3 regions of the uncultured Zhongshania sp. genome follow, and region 1 is predicted to be linked to each of the others. Evidence: predicted binding sites of a transcription regulator. Region 1 holds the regulator's gene; each other region holds the start of a gene.
The links. The regulator sigma-54, encoded in region 1, starts transcription at its own class of promoters, with help from an activator protein. The targets are predictions, from matches to a motif close to TGGCACANNNNTTGCNNT.

Region 1 (5,076 bases):
TTGCGCTTTTAGAGGCTCGCGGTTTCACGGCCAATGACTTTGCAATGTCTCACCCCGGTGGCGCACTGGGCAGACGACTACTGCTAAAAATCGACAGCATAATGCATACTGGCGCCGCCATACCCTCCGTTGAGTTAGGCTGCGCCTTAAGCAGCGCTCTACTGGAAATGAGCAGCAAAGGTTTGGGTATGACTGCAGTAGTAGATAAATCGGGCGCGCTGGCCGGCATATTTACAGACGGCGACTTACGCCGAGCTATTGATCGCGGCATAGATATACACAGCAGCCCAATTGATGACATTATGACTCGCAATTGCCGTACCATCCGCCCCGGCACGATGGCCGCAGAAGCGCTGCGTATTATGGAAGATAACAAAATTACTGTTCTGGTGGCCGTCGATAGCGAACACAAACCAGTCGGCGTTATCCATACTCACGACCTGCTAAAAGCAGGCGTCGCATAGAGAATATAGAAGCAATGCAGAGCGTTATCGAGAAAGCAAAACCCATCAAACTATTGGCGATGGACGTCGACGGGGTACTAACCGACGGCAGTCTTTATTTTGGCAACAGCGGCGAGGAAATAAAGGCCTTTAGCATCCTCGACGGTTTAGGAATAAAATTACTGCGCGATGCGGGTATCAAGCCGGCTATTATAACCGGTCGCAGCTCGGAGCTGCTTAAACGGCGCGCGGCAGAACTTAAAATTGAATTAATCTACCAGGGCCGCGAAGACAAACTCGTTGCCCTCGAAGAGCTGCGAAGCGACCTTGGACTTAGCTTCGAAGAAATTGCCTACGTCGGCGACGATTTGCCCGACCTCTCTGCTATTCGCCAGGCTGGTCTAGGTATTACCGTAGCCAACGGCCATTACTACGTTGCTCGTCACGCCGATTGGCAAACCAAAGCTGCGGGCGGCAATGGCGCGATAAGAGAAATATGCGAGCTCATTCTCAAGGCTCAAGGCAAGCTAAATGACGCCCTAGAGCAATACCTTTAAATATGAAAGGCTTTAACTTTTTCACACTACTTTCGGTGCTATCGGCAATAACCGCGCTAGCAGGGACAGTAGTGTATTTAACTCAATACAGCGAGAGCGGCAAGCTCAGTATTACAGAGCAATTTGAAGCCACGCCCGATGCCGACTCACACCTGACTAACGTCAATGGCATTAAATACAGCAGCAACGGCGATATAGCCTATCAATGGCGAGCAAATAGCGCCGAGCGCCTAATTTCCGACGGTTCAATCACCTTACAAAAGCCCTACTATATCGGTAATATCGCCGAGCAGCGCCCTTGGACCGCGAGCGCGCAGTCGGGACGACTTTCACAAAATGGCGAACAACTAACACTAGAAAATACCGTCATTGTGAAAGACCTAATTCGCCAGGCGGAAATTTCCACAGAAGCACTAAATATTAATCTTGAAAATAGTGAGGTAAGCACGTCACTGGCGCTTACGCTCAAATTACGCAACGGCAAAACAAACTCAATCGGCATGCAAGCCAGCCTGAAAGATGAGCGCGTTGAACTGCTAAACCAGGTAAAAGGTCGCTATGAGCCCTACTAAAGCCGCACTTGCTGCCGCGCTTTTCCTCGCTGTAAGCCAAATCGCAGTCAGCCTTCCCGATGATCGCAAAAAAGCGATCAACCTGAGCTCTGACCGCGCGATATACGAGAATAATCAGGGTATCTATATCGGCAATGTCAATATGAGCCAGGGCTCATTAAAAATTCGCGCTGACAAGCTCACTATCGTCGAGTCTGATCGCAAAGTAGAAAAGGTGATCGCCGAAGGCAGCCCCGCGTATTTTGAACAGCAACCGCGCGCAGAAGAAGGCGTGGTTATTGCCAGCGCGCAGCGTATTGAATACAGCTTGCAGCAAGAAGAAATACTGCTGCAAGGAAATGCTTCAATCACCCACCAGGGCTCCAAGATCTCGGGCGATAGAGTCGTCTACAGCGGCCGTAAGCAAATGGTAATAGCTGACGGCGGCAGCAATGAAAAAGACAATCGCGTCAAAATGACGCTACAACCCCAAGCGGCGCCAGATGACGCACCCGCTAGTGGCGATAACAAAGGCGCTGCCGAACCTAGCCCAAGCCCAGAAAGCAGCAACGCGGCGCCAACACCTGCCGCAGAGGGAACCCAATAACCATGCCTGTTTTACAAGCTAAGAACCTCGCCAAAGCCTACAAAGGCCGCGAAATTATTAAGGATGTGTCGCTGACGATTAGTAGCGGTGAAATCGTCGGCTTACTGGGCCCGAACGGCGCAGGCAAAACCACCTGTTTCTACATGATCGTGGGCATTGTCAACGCTGATCGCGGCAGTATTCAGCTCGATGACCGCGACCTCACTAAGCTGTCGATTCAAGGCCGCGCAAAACACGGTGTAGGTTATTTACCCCAGGAAGCGTCCATCTTTCGCAAACTTAGCGTGGCCGACAACATCATGGCCATTTTGGAAACCAGACGCGATCTAAATCGCAGTCAGCGCAAAGATAAGCTTGAGGCACTCCTGCAGGAGTTCCACATTACGCATATCCGCAAATCCCAGGGTATGGCGCTATCTGGCGGCGAGCGTCGACGGGTAGAAATTGCTCGCGCACTCGCCACCGAACCCAGCTTTATTTTACTGGATGAGCCTTTTGCTGGCGTCGATCCTATCTCCGTTAACGACATTCAAAATATTGTTAGACACCTGCAGGCACGGGGGATTGGGGTATTAATCACCGACCACAACGTCCGTGAAACCTTAGACATTTGCGATAAAGCCTACATTGTGGGAGAGGGCCGCATCGTCGCTGAAGGCAACGCCGAAACGGTGCTAAACAACCAGATCGTTCGCGATATTTACCTAGGTGACAAATTTACATTGTAAGTAATGTTCCTTACAAATGAATCGGCACAGGTATTGCAGGGAATCGGTGTCACGACTACACTGACATTGAGGCATTTAATTGCCGGTAGAACAAAACACCGTTCGCGTTACCACTTAAATCATGTTGTAGAAACCATAGCCTATGAAACAATCGCTACAGCTAAAAGTCGGCCAAAGCCTGACAATGACACCCCAGCTGCAGCAGGCGATTCGTTTATTACAGTTGTCTACTCTAGACCTCCAACAAGAAATCCAATCCGCTCTCGACTCCAACCCCCTGCTAGAAATCAGCGACGACGACGGCGATATTGAGGTCAACACCGAACCCACCTCAGCCGAACCCAAAAAGCCCGAAAAAGCGGGTGACAATGAAATAGAAACGCCTCAGCCTGAAGCCGACACCGAATGGGCTGAACGCAGTGATATTCCAGAAGATCTTCCGGTGGACAGCCAGTGGGACGACGTATTTCAAACCAGCGGTAGCGGTTCCGGCAGTAGCTCCTCTGGTGAGGATAGTGACTACAACAACGACTATCGACACTCGAGCTCAGATTCCCTGCAAGATCATTTGCGCTGGCAACTCAACTTAAGCCGCCTGTCCGATATAGACCAAATGATCGCCGACGCCATCATCGATGCCATCGATGAAAAAGGCAGACTTACCGTCAATCCAGAAGAGCTTGTAGAAGGCTTTGACAACGACGCGATAGAGATAGAAGAAGTAAATGCGGTATTACACCTCATCCAACAATTCGACCCACCAGGCGTAGGTGGTCGAGATCTACAAGAATGCCTGTTGATTCAACTCAAACAAATGCCACGCAACACGCCCTACGTCGATGAGGCGTGTTTAGTCGTAAGCCAATATATGGCTCAACTCGGCAATCGCGACTACAATCAAATTATGCGTCGCTGCCGTTTAAAAGAAGATCAGCTACGCGATATCCTAAAGCTTATTCAGTCACTAGATCCGACTCCCGGCAACGCGATAGGCAGTGATGACACCGAGTACGTTATTCCCGATGTGTTCGTAAGCAAGAAAGAGGGACGCTGGTTGGTAGAGCTAAACCCCGATATTGCGCCAAAAATTCAAATCAATGCCCAGTATGCATCAATGGCTCGGCAGAGTAGCAATGCCAGTGACAATGACTATATCCGCGACAATCTCCAAGAAGCACGGTGGTTCATTAAAAGCTTAATCAGTCGCAATGAAACCCTGATGAAAGTAGCTACAAAAATCGTCGAGTACCAACGCGGCTTCCTGGAATATGGCGAAGAAGCCATGAAGCCTCTGGTTTTACACGATATTGCCGAGGCGGTCGGCATGCATGAATCCACTATTTCGCGGGTCACCACCCAAAAATACATGCACACGCCACGCGGAATTTTTGAACTAAAGTTCTTCTTTTCAAGTCATGTATCTACAGATACTGGCGGCGAATGCTCGAGCACAGCAATACGGGCACTGATCAAAAAATTGGTTGCGGCGGAAAACCCTCGCAAACCTTTAAGCGACAGTAAAATCACAGACTTACTCGCCGAACAAGGTATTCAAGTTGCGCGGCGAACCATTGCAAAATACAGAGAATCACTGGTCATTCCGCCCTCTAATGAGCGGAAACGACTAGTTTAAAGAGAGCCATACACGAGCCGGAATTTTGTTCTCTGGCGAGGAAAAGTGCAAACATGAGGATATTAATCCATATCCAATTAACTGCCCTTTATGCCGCAGCCAGCGGGCAAAAAGAAATTCGTGCATAGATCTCACAATGTGGTGATCTAACGATCGCCGCACGTTGCAACTCGCCGCGAGGCGCCAGCATTTTTTAGCGATGAAGGAGCAATATATGCAGATTACTGTAAGTGGTCATCACGTAGACGTTACCCCCGCCCTCCGCGATTATGTAAACAATAAACTCACAAAACTGCAGCGACACTTTGACAATATCACCAATACCGATGTCACTCTGACGGTAGAAAAACTCGTTCAAAAGGCCGAGGCAACAGTACACGTTGCAGGTGCAGACCTATTTGCTACTTGTGAATCAGAGGATATGTATGCTGCAATTGACAGCCTGACCGACAAACTTGATCGCCAATTAATCAAACACAAAGAAAAATCGCTGGGTCGCTAAGACCCGCGATACTCACTGAAGTTAACCACGTAATTATCATGACACTTGACTCAAT
Region 2 (5,076 bases), on a different contig from region 1:
TTTAGTGTGTTTGGCGGGCGCTAATGTCCAGTGCCAGCAATTGAGCTTGATGCGTTCGACTGAGTAGCAGCAAAGCGAGAATTGCGCCGATCATTGCCATCGCCATATCTGATTGGGTATCCCATACATAGCCTTGAGTGCCCAAAAATGCCTCGGCAGATTCCCCGGTTAATTCCGCAACCCACCACTCGATGAGTTCATAAAGCGCACTTATACCCAGACAAATTAATACAATGATCACCGCTAACCAGCGCGGCTTTTCAATCACGTGATGCCGAATAAGCAGTTCTCGAGCGGCGATGGCGGGTACAAAGCCTTGCGCTAAATGGCCGAGTTTGTCGTAGTGATTTCTGTGCCAGTTAAATAGTTCTGCGAGAGCGTCAAAGGCAGGTACTTCAGCGTAAGTGTAGTGGCCGCCTATCATTAAAATAATACTGTGCACCAAGATGAGCTGGTAGAGTAACGGCGTTAATGGGAATCGACTTTGGCTAATCGCCATAATGGCCAGTACCACAATCGCTGGAATCACTTCTAAGAACCAAGTGAATTGGTCTTTGGGTTCAAAGCCAGACCACAATAGCGCTCCAAAAAAAAGGCTTAGCCAAAGGATTTTATTCATATTGTTTGTTCTCTAAATGCCTTCGTCACGCATTTTTTGTTCGCGCATTTCCATGTCGTTTTGGAGTGTTTTTTCCATGAGTTTCGCCTGGTCTAGGGTATTTTTCTGAGAAGACGTGAGCACGGTCTGTTCTTGTTTTGTTGTTGCTGGTTCATCGGTCTGTTTCGAACAACCGAAAAGCGTAATAGTGGCCGCAGTTACGAATACGATTAAGAGGGTGGGGGGCATGGTGTTCTCCGCATTGCTATGTTGTTGCTTGGACCAACGCAACAATGCGGCGGGTTTACAACAGTTCGTCTAAGAATATATCAAGTTTAGGATGTTCGCGCTGTACCTGGGCGACGCCGCTAGCCAAGATTTTATCCGCACGTACGGGGCCAATATTCTCGCAGAGTAGCACGTAATATTGATTTAACAGTTTTTGCAGTAGTGCAGGCGGCGCGTTGCCAAGTATTAGTGCTTGCCGATTACCCAGCCAGCGCTGAAGTGCTTCAAGCGTGGCGTGCGGTAATTGCCGTTGGCGCAGTGCTGCGAACAATTCAATCCGTAGTTTATGCTGTAACTGATCGTCGAGCTGGCCCATCATTGCCAACATTAATTCGGCAAAGGTTTGGCTGGCTGAGACGGGATTTTCGACTTGGTCTTCGGTGTCATCGCCGCGTGGGTCTGCCAGCAGTTTGTTGCTGTCCTGTCCCGTTGCCTGAATCAAGCTCCGTAGTATGGAGGAGCGCTGTTCTTTTAGCTCTGGCGTTTGGCAAATGTCGGCAACAAATCGTTGCAAGGCCAAGCTCGGCTGGTCGATATAACGATTTTCCCAGTGGGCTACCGCTTTCAGCACCGAGGCTTCATCCATGAAATTTTGCAAACCGGTGTAAATAGCGCGTCGACGATCACTGACGCTGCGCTTACTCATCGCTGCAGATCCATATTGGCGGCGCGGTCAGCGGTATAGGCGATGCTGCCAGTATTGAATTCCGGGTAGCCGATCTCAGCGTGTTCACTCAGGTCTAAGCCGCGTTGTTCATGCTGGGCAGGGGCTCGTAACCCCATCAGTATATCGATAGCAAAATACATAATGATGGCGCAGCAGAAGGTCCAAACGAAGCAAGCTGCAATGCCAATCAGTTGAACGGTAATAATCTTGGCATCAAACATACTGTCGGCGTAAAAGATTCCAGCGGCTAAAGTCCCCCATGCGCCGGCAAAGCCGTGCACGGAGACTGCACCGACGACGTCATCAAGGTGCATTTTTAGCATCAACTGTCCGCCTAGTACGCAGACAACACCGCCGATTGCCCCTGTGAGCACAGCGTAGGCAGGCAACATTGATGCGCAGCCGGCAGTAATGGCAACTAAACCCGCAAGACTGCCATTGACGGTCTCGGTGAGTAATATCGGCTTGCGCAGTGCAACCGCCAGAAGCATGCTGGCACTTGCACCTGCTGCGGCAGCTAATTGAGTATTTAGATTGATTAGGCCGATATCAGCCGACGCGCTTAGGGTGGAGCCGCCGTTAAAACCGAACCAGCCAAACCATAAAATAAAACCGCCCAAAGCCACCAGAGTAAGGTTGTGGCCACGCAATTCACGGGGCTTGCCACTCTTGTCGAATCGTCCCAGTCGCGGGCCAAGAATAATCACACCTGCAAGAGCACACCACGCGCCCACCGAGTGCACGACGGTTGAGCCGGCAAAATCAATGAAGCCCATTTTGGCTAGCCAGCCGTCGGCGTTCCATACCCAGCTCCCAAAGATGGGGTAGATGATGGCAGTAATAACGACTGCGCCCACTAAATAAGCATCAAAGCGCGTTCGTTCGGCCATGGCACCACTGGCAATAGTGACTGCTGTCGCTGCGAACATCGTTTGAAATAGCAGTACACCGTAGCTTGTTGGATCGCTGTCGTTTATTAAAAATAGATCGGTACCCATAAAGCCGCTAGGGTTATTTCCGAACATTAAGCCATAGCCTAGCGCCCAAAATATTAGGGTGCCGATACACACATCCATATAGTTTTTCATAACGACATTGAGTGAGTTTTTACTCCGCGACATGCCGGATTCCAGTAAGGCAAAGCCTGCTTGCATGAGGAATACCAAGGCACTTGCTGTCACCAGCCACACCATATTGGTGGCGCCTGTTAAATCTGCAATATCGTCGGCAAAGGCTAATGAGGAAAAGAGTAATGTTGAGAGCGTTAGGGTGATTTTCGCTTTTTTCATTAGAGCCCTTAGTCATCTGGTGGTTGCGCACTGAATCGGCGCGCCCCTGAAATCTTGTGTGCAACTGCTGTGCCAAAAGTAGAACGAAAGGGCGTTAGGGTTTAGGCGGCGTAGCGTGGTTTTGGCGGCTTGTGGCACAGCTGAAAGATAATGAGCACTTGTTTGGTTCGTTGCACGAATTCATGTTCTTTTGTGGTGCGCATCTTGAGGGGTAATTTGGTCTATATCGATAGTTTAAGTGTATCTATATCGAATAAATTATTAATTATATTAATTTATCGATAATCATTATTATTTGACTTGTGGGCTGGCGGGGTGATGTTGCCGGAGGCCAGACTCTGTACCTTAACAATGACCGAGGAGGCCATTATGAAAAAGACCATCAGTTTCGCCATGATGCATTTCAGCGTGGCTTTTTCGGTAGCCTACATGCTGACTGGTAGTGCCGTGGTTGGTGGCATGTTGGCGCTAATAGAGCCGGCGGTGAACACCGTGGTGTTTTACTTTCACGAGAAGGCGTGGAAGCGCATTGATGAAGGAGTACCGTTGTTAACTGGTCTTGTACATTGAGGCGTAAATAGGCGTGCACCATATGATGGTGCACGTCCTAGATATATGGGTCATAACCCCTGAGTGACATTGTTATTTGTTATGAGCTGGCTCAGATAAACCGGAAGACCAATAATACCGCAAGCAAGGTCACCACCCACGCAACCATGCTACTGATCGAGATGGTGCGAGAGAAAATACCACCGCTGCTGTGAAGATTGGCTAAACGATCTTCAAATGCGTGACCGAGTTTGAGAATGCTGTTGCGCGCAGTCTGATCAATGTAGAGGCAGCCTCTTCCGCAGGCATTTAACAGCCGAGGGAGTGGTCGTCGGTACAGCCAATCGACATCGAGATTGGTCGAGGGCAGTTCCGGTGGGTACATACCTTTCAAGTTTAGCCATACAAAAGCCAATGCTGAGAAAAATAGCAGCTGTGTTTGGGTGAGAATATGACTCACATCATAGGCGCTGTAGTCAGTGGCGAAGGGCAGATGTTGGTAGAGCAACTGTGGGAATATACCAATTGTTAGACATAGAGCGGCTGCTATAGACATTGCCAGTAGCATATTCCACGGCGCTTCTTTGCAGCGAATACCCGAGTCGTGGGCGAAAAAAGCGAAATAAGGAATTTTGATGCCCGCGTGATGGAATACCCCTGCCGAGGCAAATAACAATAGCAGCCAGACCACGTCAAAGTTGTCCTTGAGTGCCGCCGACATAATCATCGACTTGCTGACAAAGCCACTGAATAGGGGGAAGGCTGATATCGAAGCCGCGCCGATAATACAAAGTACGGCGGTCTTGGGCATGGATTTATATAGCCCACCAAGTTCGGAGCCGTTAATTCGGCCGGTACGATAGAGCACCGCACCCATCGACATAAACAATAGGCCTTTAAAAATAACATCATTAAAGGCGTGAGCGACGGCACCATTGATGCCCAGCTCAGTGCCGATACCAATCCCCACCATCATAAAACCAATCTGGTTGATCAAGCTGTAGGCGAGAACCCGGCGCAGGTCATTTTCAATTACCGCAAAGAAGATGGGGAAGCACGCCATCGTCGCGCCGATATACACCAACATCTCAGTGCCAGGGAAGCCCCGGGCCATGGCGTATACGGCAACTTTGGTGGTGAAAGCACTCAAGAAGACCGTGCCAGTAGGTGTTGCTTCGGGATAGGCGTCGGTCAGCCAGTTATGGAAAAATGGAAATGCGCACTTAATGCCAAATGCGATAAAAATGAACCAGCTTGCGACCGAGTCTAGACCGATTTTGCTAAACATCAGGGTGCCCTGATGTTGGTAATACAAAATGACGCCCACTAACAGCAGCATTCCTGATATCACTTGGGCGATCAGATAACGCATCCCCGCGCTGTAGGCTTTGTCGCTGCGCCCAGCCCAGATTAAAAAGACTGAGGTGACTGCCAGCATTTCCCAAAATACAAACAAGGTCAGTAAATCACCGGCAAAGACGGCGCCCAAGGCACTACCAGCATAAAGCATGGCTGCGACTTGCTGCATCTTATCCTTGACGTGGAGGGAGTAGATTACGCTGATGAACGCGGCAATATGGAATAAATAGCCGAACAATAGGCTCAGTCGGTCAATGTGGATTGGCTTTAGTTCCATTCCCATTAACTGGGTTTCGAGGCCGTAAAATGCCGGTAGCTGCCACAGG
Region 3 (5,076 bases), on a different contig from region 1:
ATAGCATGGCAGCATCGGATGATGCCGAATAATGCCCAGTCCGCAGCTGCCCTTGGCGCTAAAGCTTGATACCGAAGCGACCTTCGAGAATTTTTATACGCCGGAACGTCATCGTCTTTTAGTCAATCAGCTTGCTGAGCAAGCGCAGGGCCGGGGCGAGAAGTGGATATACCTTTACGGTAGCGGCGGCCGAAGCCATCTTTTGCAAGCCTGCTGCCATTTGACTGAGGCGGCCGGACGGTATGCGCGCTACATTCCCATTGCAGAATTGCTCGAATTTGATCCCGAGGCATTGCTTGAGGGGGCAGAGTTTTTAGATTTGCTGTGTTTCGATGACGTACAGCTTATCGCGGGCCGCGAAAACTGGGAGCGCGCAGTTTTTAATTGCTACAACAAAATGTTAGCCACAGACGCATGTCTGTTGGTGTCATCCTCGCTTGCACACGCCCAATTGCAGATTGAATTACCCGACTTAAAATCGCGCCTGCAGAGTTTAAGTAGCTACCGTTTGTCTGAGTTGGATGAGGCTGAGCGCATGGCTGCTTTGCAATTCAAGGCCAAAATACGCGGCATTATGGTGTCCGATGCGGTGGCGGAATACATATATACACGCTGTCAGCGAGATGCGAAGAGTTTATTTGACCTATTAAATGTGTTGGATCAATTAAGCTTGGTCGAACAGCGAAAGTTGACAATTCCCTTTGTGAAGAAGGCAATGAATTGGTGAAATTCGTCAATAATATTGTGAATAAGTGTAAATACGACTACTTTTAGCAGATAAGAGGGAACTCACATGAGTTTTACTCCTCTTAGCGACTGATATTCTTGCAAAAACGTTTTTACCTATTGTTCAGTGTAATTACGGATTGGCTTGGTAAAATTACACAAAATCAGGCGTGCAAGCGGTGTCGCTCGTGTTATTCTGAACCTATGACGTGCTTACACGGCATAGTGAAGGGAAGTTTAAAAAAATTAGGGGGAGAATTATGCGTAAAGTCTTATTAGGCGCTGCAATTGCTGCAGCAATTTGTCCGACATTGGCAACTGCCGGTGAAGATGGCAAGTGGTATATAAACCCAGCAGTGGGCTACATGGTATTTGATAATACCCGTGATCTTGATCCAGAAGCAGCGGCTCTTCTTGGCGCCGAGCGTAAATTTAATAAAGACTGGGGTATGGAGCTTCGCGCTTTTTACAGCGACGCTGAGCATTACCGTGGCAATCCTAACCTTGATCAAGAAGTCTTAGGTGCTAGCGTTGATGTGTTGCGTTATTTCAGCAGCGCATCAAAGGTAACACCTTACTTGGCCGGCGGTATTGGCGAAGTGCACTCTAATCCAGCTACTGGTGGATACGGTGATCAAACTCAATTAAATGCTGGTGGTGGTTTTCGCTACGCTTTAGATGACGCTTGGTCAGTTCGTACCGATGCTCGTTACATCTATGGTACTGACAATGAAACTGCTGATGGCATTTTGTCTGTTGGTTTAAGCTACGCTTTTGGTGGCACTTCAGCTCCGGCTCCAGCGCCAGCTCCAGTTGTTGGTGATTCAGACGGCGATGGCGTTGAAGATGGTGTAGATCAGTGCCCAGGCACACCAGCGGGTGTTGCTGTTGATGCCAGAGGTTGTGCGCTTGATCAAGACGGTGACGGTGTACCGAACTACCGTGATAAATGCCCAAATACACCAGCTGGTCGTAAAGTCGACAAGTTTGGCTGTAAATTTGTTCTCAAGCACTCAGAAAGCATTAAGCTAGAGATCAACTTTGCTAACGACTCTGATGCTATTCCTGTTGCATATGCTCAGGAGCTGAAAAAAGTTGCTGACTTCATGAATAAGTTTGGCGGAGTTAGCACTGTTGTTGAAGGTCATGCTGATAGTAATGGTGCAGCAGCGTACAACAAACAGCTTTCACAACGTCGTGCTGATGCAGTTCGCAATGCACTGATCCGCGACTATGGAATTGCTGCAAACCGTTTAAGCGCAGTTGGCTACGGTGAAGAGCGTCCAATTGCTGACAATAAGACAGCGGCTGGTCGCAGTGCAAACCGTCGTGTTATCGCTGTCATGCAGGCGGAAGTTGTAGAGTAAAATTTGGTTCACATTGTGAATTAATCAAGGGGCCTTCGGGCCCCTTTTTTTGTATCTCATTTTTCTTAATACCCCTCTCTGTGGCGTTTTGCTTTTATCGCCTTAAATGTAGTTTTCCTGCTTATTTGCCCCTGTGTGCTGAGGTTTATTCATATGGCATGGATCTTGTAGATCAGTGAGTAGATAGGCCATAAAGCGGTGTTTTTCACCATTATGGTGCACTTAATAATAGCCTGCTGCTAATGGGGTGCTTCAGGTTGGTGCGCTGAAGTGACGGGGAGAATTAAATGATATTTGGCCGGAAAAATCGTAAGCCAATCACAATTACGGATAAAAAAGTCGTGGACTGGAAATACGCAGTCTGCGGCTATTGCTCTACGGGCTGTTCAATCGAGGTGGGTTTGAATGCCGAAGGTAAACCAGTCGCTAGCCGGGGCAAGGGCAATGCACCTGTTAATCAGGGCAAATTGTGCATTAAAGGTATTTTTGAGCATGAGTTGAGTGGCACTGCCGGGCGTGGAACTGAGCCGCTCATGCGCAATAAAATTTATGATAATTTCCAGCCAAGCAGTTGGGATGCTGCGCTGGATAAAACAGCGGCGGAATTTATCCGTATCCAGGAAAAATATGGGCGTGACAGCATCGCGGTAGTATCGACGGGGCAGTTATTGACCGAAGAGTTTTACACCTTGGGTAAATTAGTGCGCGGTGTAATCGGCACCAATAACTACGATGGCAACACAACCTTGTGTATGGCGTCGGCAGTATCTGGATATAAACGCTCCTTCGGTGCAGACGGCCCACCGGGTTGCTACGACGATTTTGAAAGTACCCACTGTCTTATGGCCTTTGGCTCAAACCTGCCAGAGCAGCATCCAATCATTTATTGGCGTCTTAAAGAGGCCTTGGAAAAGCGCAAGTTTCCATTAATCGTTGTTGATCCACGGGTAACGATGTTTGCCCAGTTTGCAGATATACATCTGCCGATTACGCCGGGAACTGATTTAGTGCTATTGAACGCGCTTGCGCACGTGATTTTAGCGGAAGGCCTGCAAGACCAAGCTTATATTGAAGCTCACTGTAATGGGTTTGAAGAATTAAAGGCGACCGTCGCGAAATACGACCCCGTTACCGCGTCGCGGATTTGCGGTATTGACGCTGACATGATCAAAAATGTCGCGCGTATCTACGCAAAAGCGCCATCTGCCATGAGTATTTGGACGATGGGAATTAACCAGAGCACCCACGGTACCGATGGGGTGTGCGGCATAAACAATTTAAACCTAATCACTGGAAACATCGGCATCCCCGGTGGCACTAGCTTGTCGATTACCGGTCAATGCAATGCCATGGGCACCCGCGAATGGTCTTCGTGCTCTGGTTTACCAGGGTATCGTATGCTTGAAAAGCAAGAGCATCGCGACGAGGTTGCTAAGTTTTGGGGAGTTGATGCGGACTTCTTCCCTGCCAAACGCGGTTTGCAGCAGACCGATATTTTCCCCGCCATCGAGTCCGGCGAAATTAAAGCGCTATGGATTGTGGCTACTAATCCGCTTACCTCTATGCCCAATCAGCCACGCATAAAAAAGGCCTTGGAAAAACTCGAGTTTATGGTGGTGCAAGACGGCTACAAAGACTGCGAAACAGTGAACTTTGCCCACGTATATCTACCCGGCGCACTTTGGGGAGAAAAAGAGGGCGTGCAGACCAATACTGAGCGTCGGGTTAACCTTGTTCGCAAATTTGTAGAGCCGCCGGGGCAAGCAAAACCCGATCATTGGGTGTTTAGCGAATTGGCAAAGCGTTTTGAGCGTGGCCGAGCGATGACATTTCCCGAAACCACCTCTGATATTTTTGACGAAATGAAGATGCTGTCGAAGGGCGCTAAGCGAAATTTAGATATTTCAGGTATGAGCCACGATTTAATTGAAGCCCAGCGCGGAATTCAATGGCCTATGCGCGAGGGTGAAGAGACCGGTAGTCCCCGCCTCTACAGCGACGGTGTATATCCAACGCCTAACGGCAAGGCGAACTTGCTGGCCATGGATTATATCGAAGACAACGAAGTGCCTAACGAGAGTTACCCATTCTGGTTAAACAGCGGTCGGGTTGTTGAGCATTTCCACACCCGTACCAAGACGGGAAAAATAGGTAATTTAAATAAATTTAGCCCCACACCTTATATGGAGATGAACCCAGACAGCGCGCGTGAGCAAGGTGTAAAACATCAGAGTTATGTGCGCTTGGTGTCGAAACGCGGCGATGCGGTTGTGATGGTCCAGCTCACCCAGCGAGTGCCGCACAATATGGTATTCATTCCCATGCACTACCACGATTGCGTGAACCGTCTATCGCTGGGCTTACTCGACCCCTATTCGCGCCAGCCTGCGTTTAAGCAGTGCGCGGTGCGCATTGAGCAAATAGATCAAAAAGAAGCGGGTCGACTAAATGTAGAGCGTCGGGCGTATTGATTCGAGGTGACCTGCTGAGGCCGCAGCCCAGCAGGTCTTCTCACGGTAAATCGCGAATTTAGGATTTTAGTGGTTGTTGATTGTGATGTTCAGCAACCCGATCAAGGGCAGTAATTATGTGGAAAGTAAGAGACGACGAACCGGGATATGCATTTCTCAAAGAGTCGACCGCGCCAGAAGTAAATTATTACGAGGCGCCAATTGATTTGATTGCCCGCACTGGCGGTGCGCTGCCGGCTGGCCGGGAAATGTTCATCAATGAAGAGCCTGGCGTGGGTGCTAATCCTAATCGGAATAAGCAACACGCGTTTCATTTTACCGCCGACAATTGCATAGGCTGTCATGCTTGCGAGGCTGCCTGCAGTGAAAAAAACGACAACCCTGCCCATATAAGTTTCCGCTCTGTTGGCTATGTGGAAGGCGGCACTTACCCAGATTTTAAACGCATGAATATCTCAATGGCGTGCAACCATTGCGATGACCCAGTCTGCTTAAAAGGTTGCCCAACCCGC

Region 2: AAC007_RS08795 (ammonium transporter) is a predicted target of sigma-54. The motif match lies at 2,900-2,917, and genes of this name have one in related genera.
Region 3: AAC007_RS15715 (nitrate reductase) is a predicted target of sigma-54. The motif match lies at 2,248-2,265, and genes of this name have one in related genera.

The regions. Positions count from the first base shown of each region.
Region 1 is NZ_CAXBHN010000004.1:60,445-65,520, forward strand. Features, by position in the region: gene AAC007_RS05780 (KpsF/GutQ family sugar-phosphate isomerase) at 1-464, shown strand, start outside; gene AAC007_RS05785 (HAD family hydrolase) at 479-1,000, shown strand; gene lptC (LPS export ABC transporter periplasmic protein LptC) at 1,072-1,572, shown strand; gene lptA (lipopolysaccharide transport periplasmic protein LptA) at 1,559-2,158, shown strand; gene lptB (LPS export ABC transporter ATP-binding protein) at 2,161-2,886, shown strand; gene AAC007_RS05805 (RNA polymerase factor sigma-54) at 3,029-4,519, shown strand; gene raiA (ribosome-associated translation inhibitor RaiA) at 4,734-5,021, shown strand; gene AAC007_RS05815 (PTS sugar transporter subunit IIA) at 5,060-5,076, shown strand, end outside.
Region 2 is NZ_CAXBHN010000007.1:146,137-151,212, forward strand. Features, by position in the region: gene AAC007_RS08775 (enoyl-CoA hydratase/isomerase family protein) at 1-5, shown strand, start outside; gene AAC007_RS08780 (DUF2238 domain-containing protein) at 2-619, opposite strand; gene AAC007_RS08785 (hypothetical protein) at 632-847, opposite strand; gene AAC007_RS08790 (hypothetical protein) at 903-1,532, opposite strand; gene AAC007_RS08795 (ammonium transporter) at 1,529-2,842, opposite strand; gene AAC007_RS08800 (DUF2061 domain-containing protein) at 3,212-3,412, shown strand; gene AAC007_RS08805 (Na(+)/H(+) antiporter subunit D) at 3,504-5,076, opposite strand, start outside.
Region 3 is NZ_CAXBHN010000027.1:16,914-21,989, reverse strand. Features, by position in the region: gene AAC007_RS15730 (AI-2E family transporter) at 1-32, shown strand, start outside; gene hda (DnaA regulatory inactivator Hda) at 32-727, shown strand; gene AAC007_RS15720 (OmpA family protein) at 987-2,093, shown strand; gene AAC007_RS15715 (nitrate reductase) at 2,381-4,564, shown strand; gene AAC007_RS15710 (DmsC/YnfH family molybdoenzyme membrane anchor subunit) at 4,681-5,076, shown strand, end outside.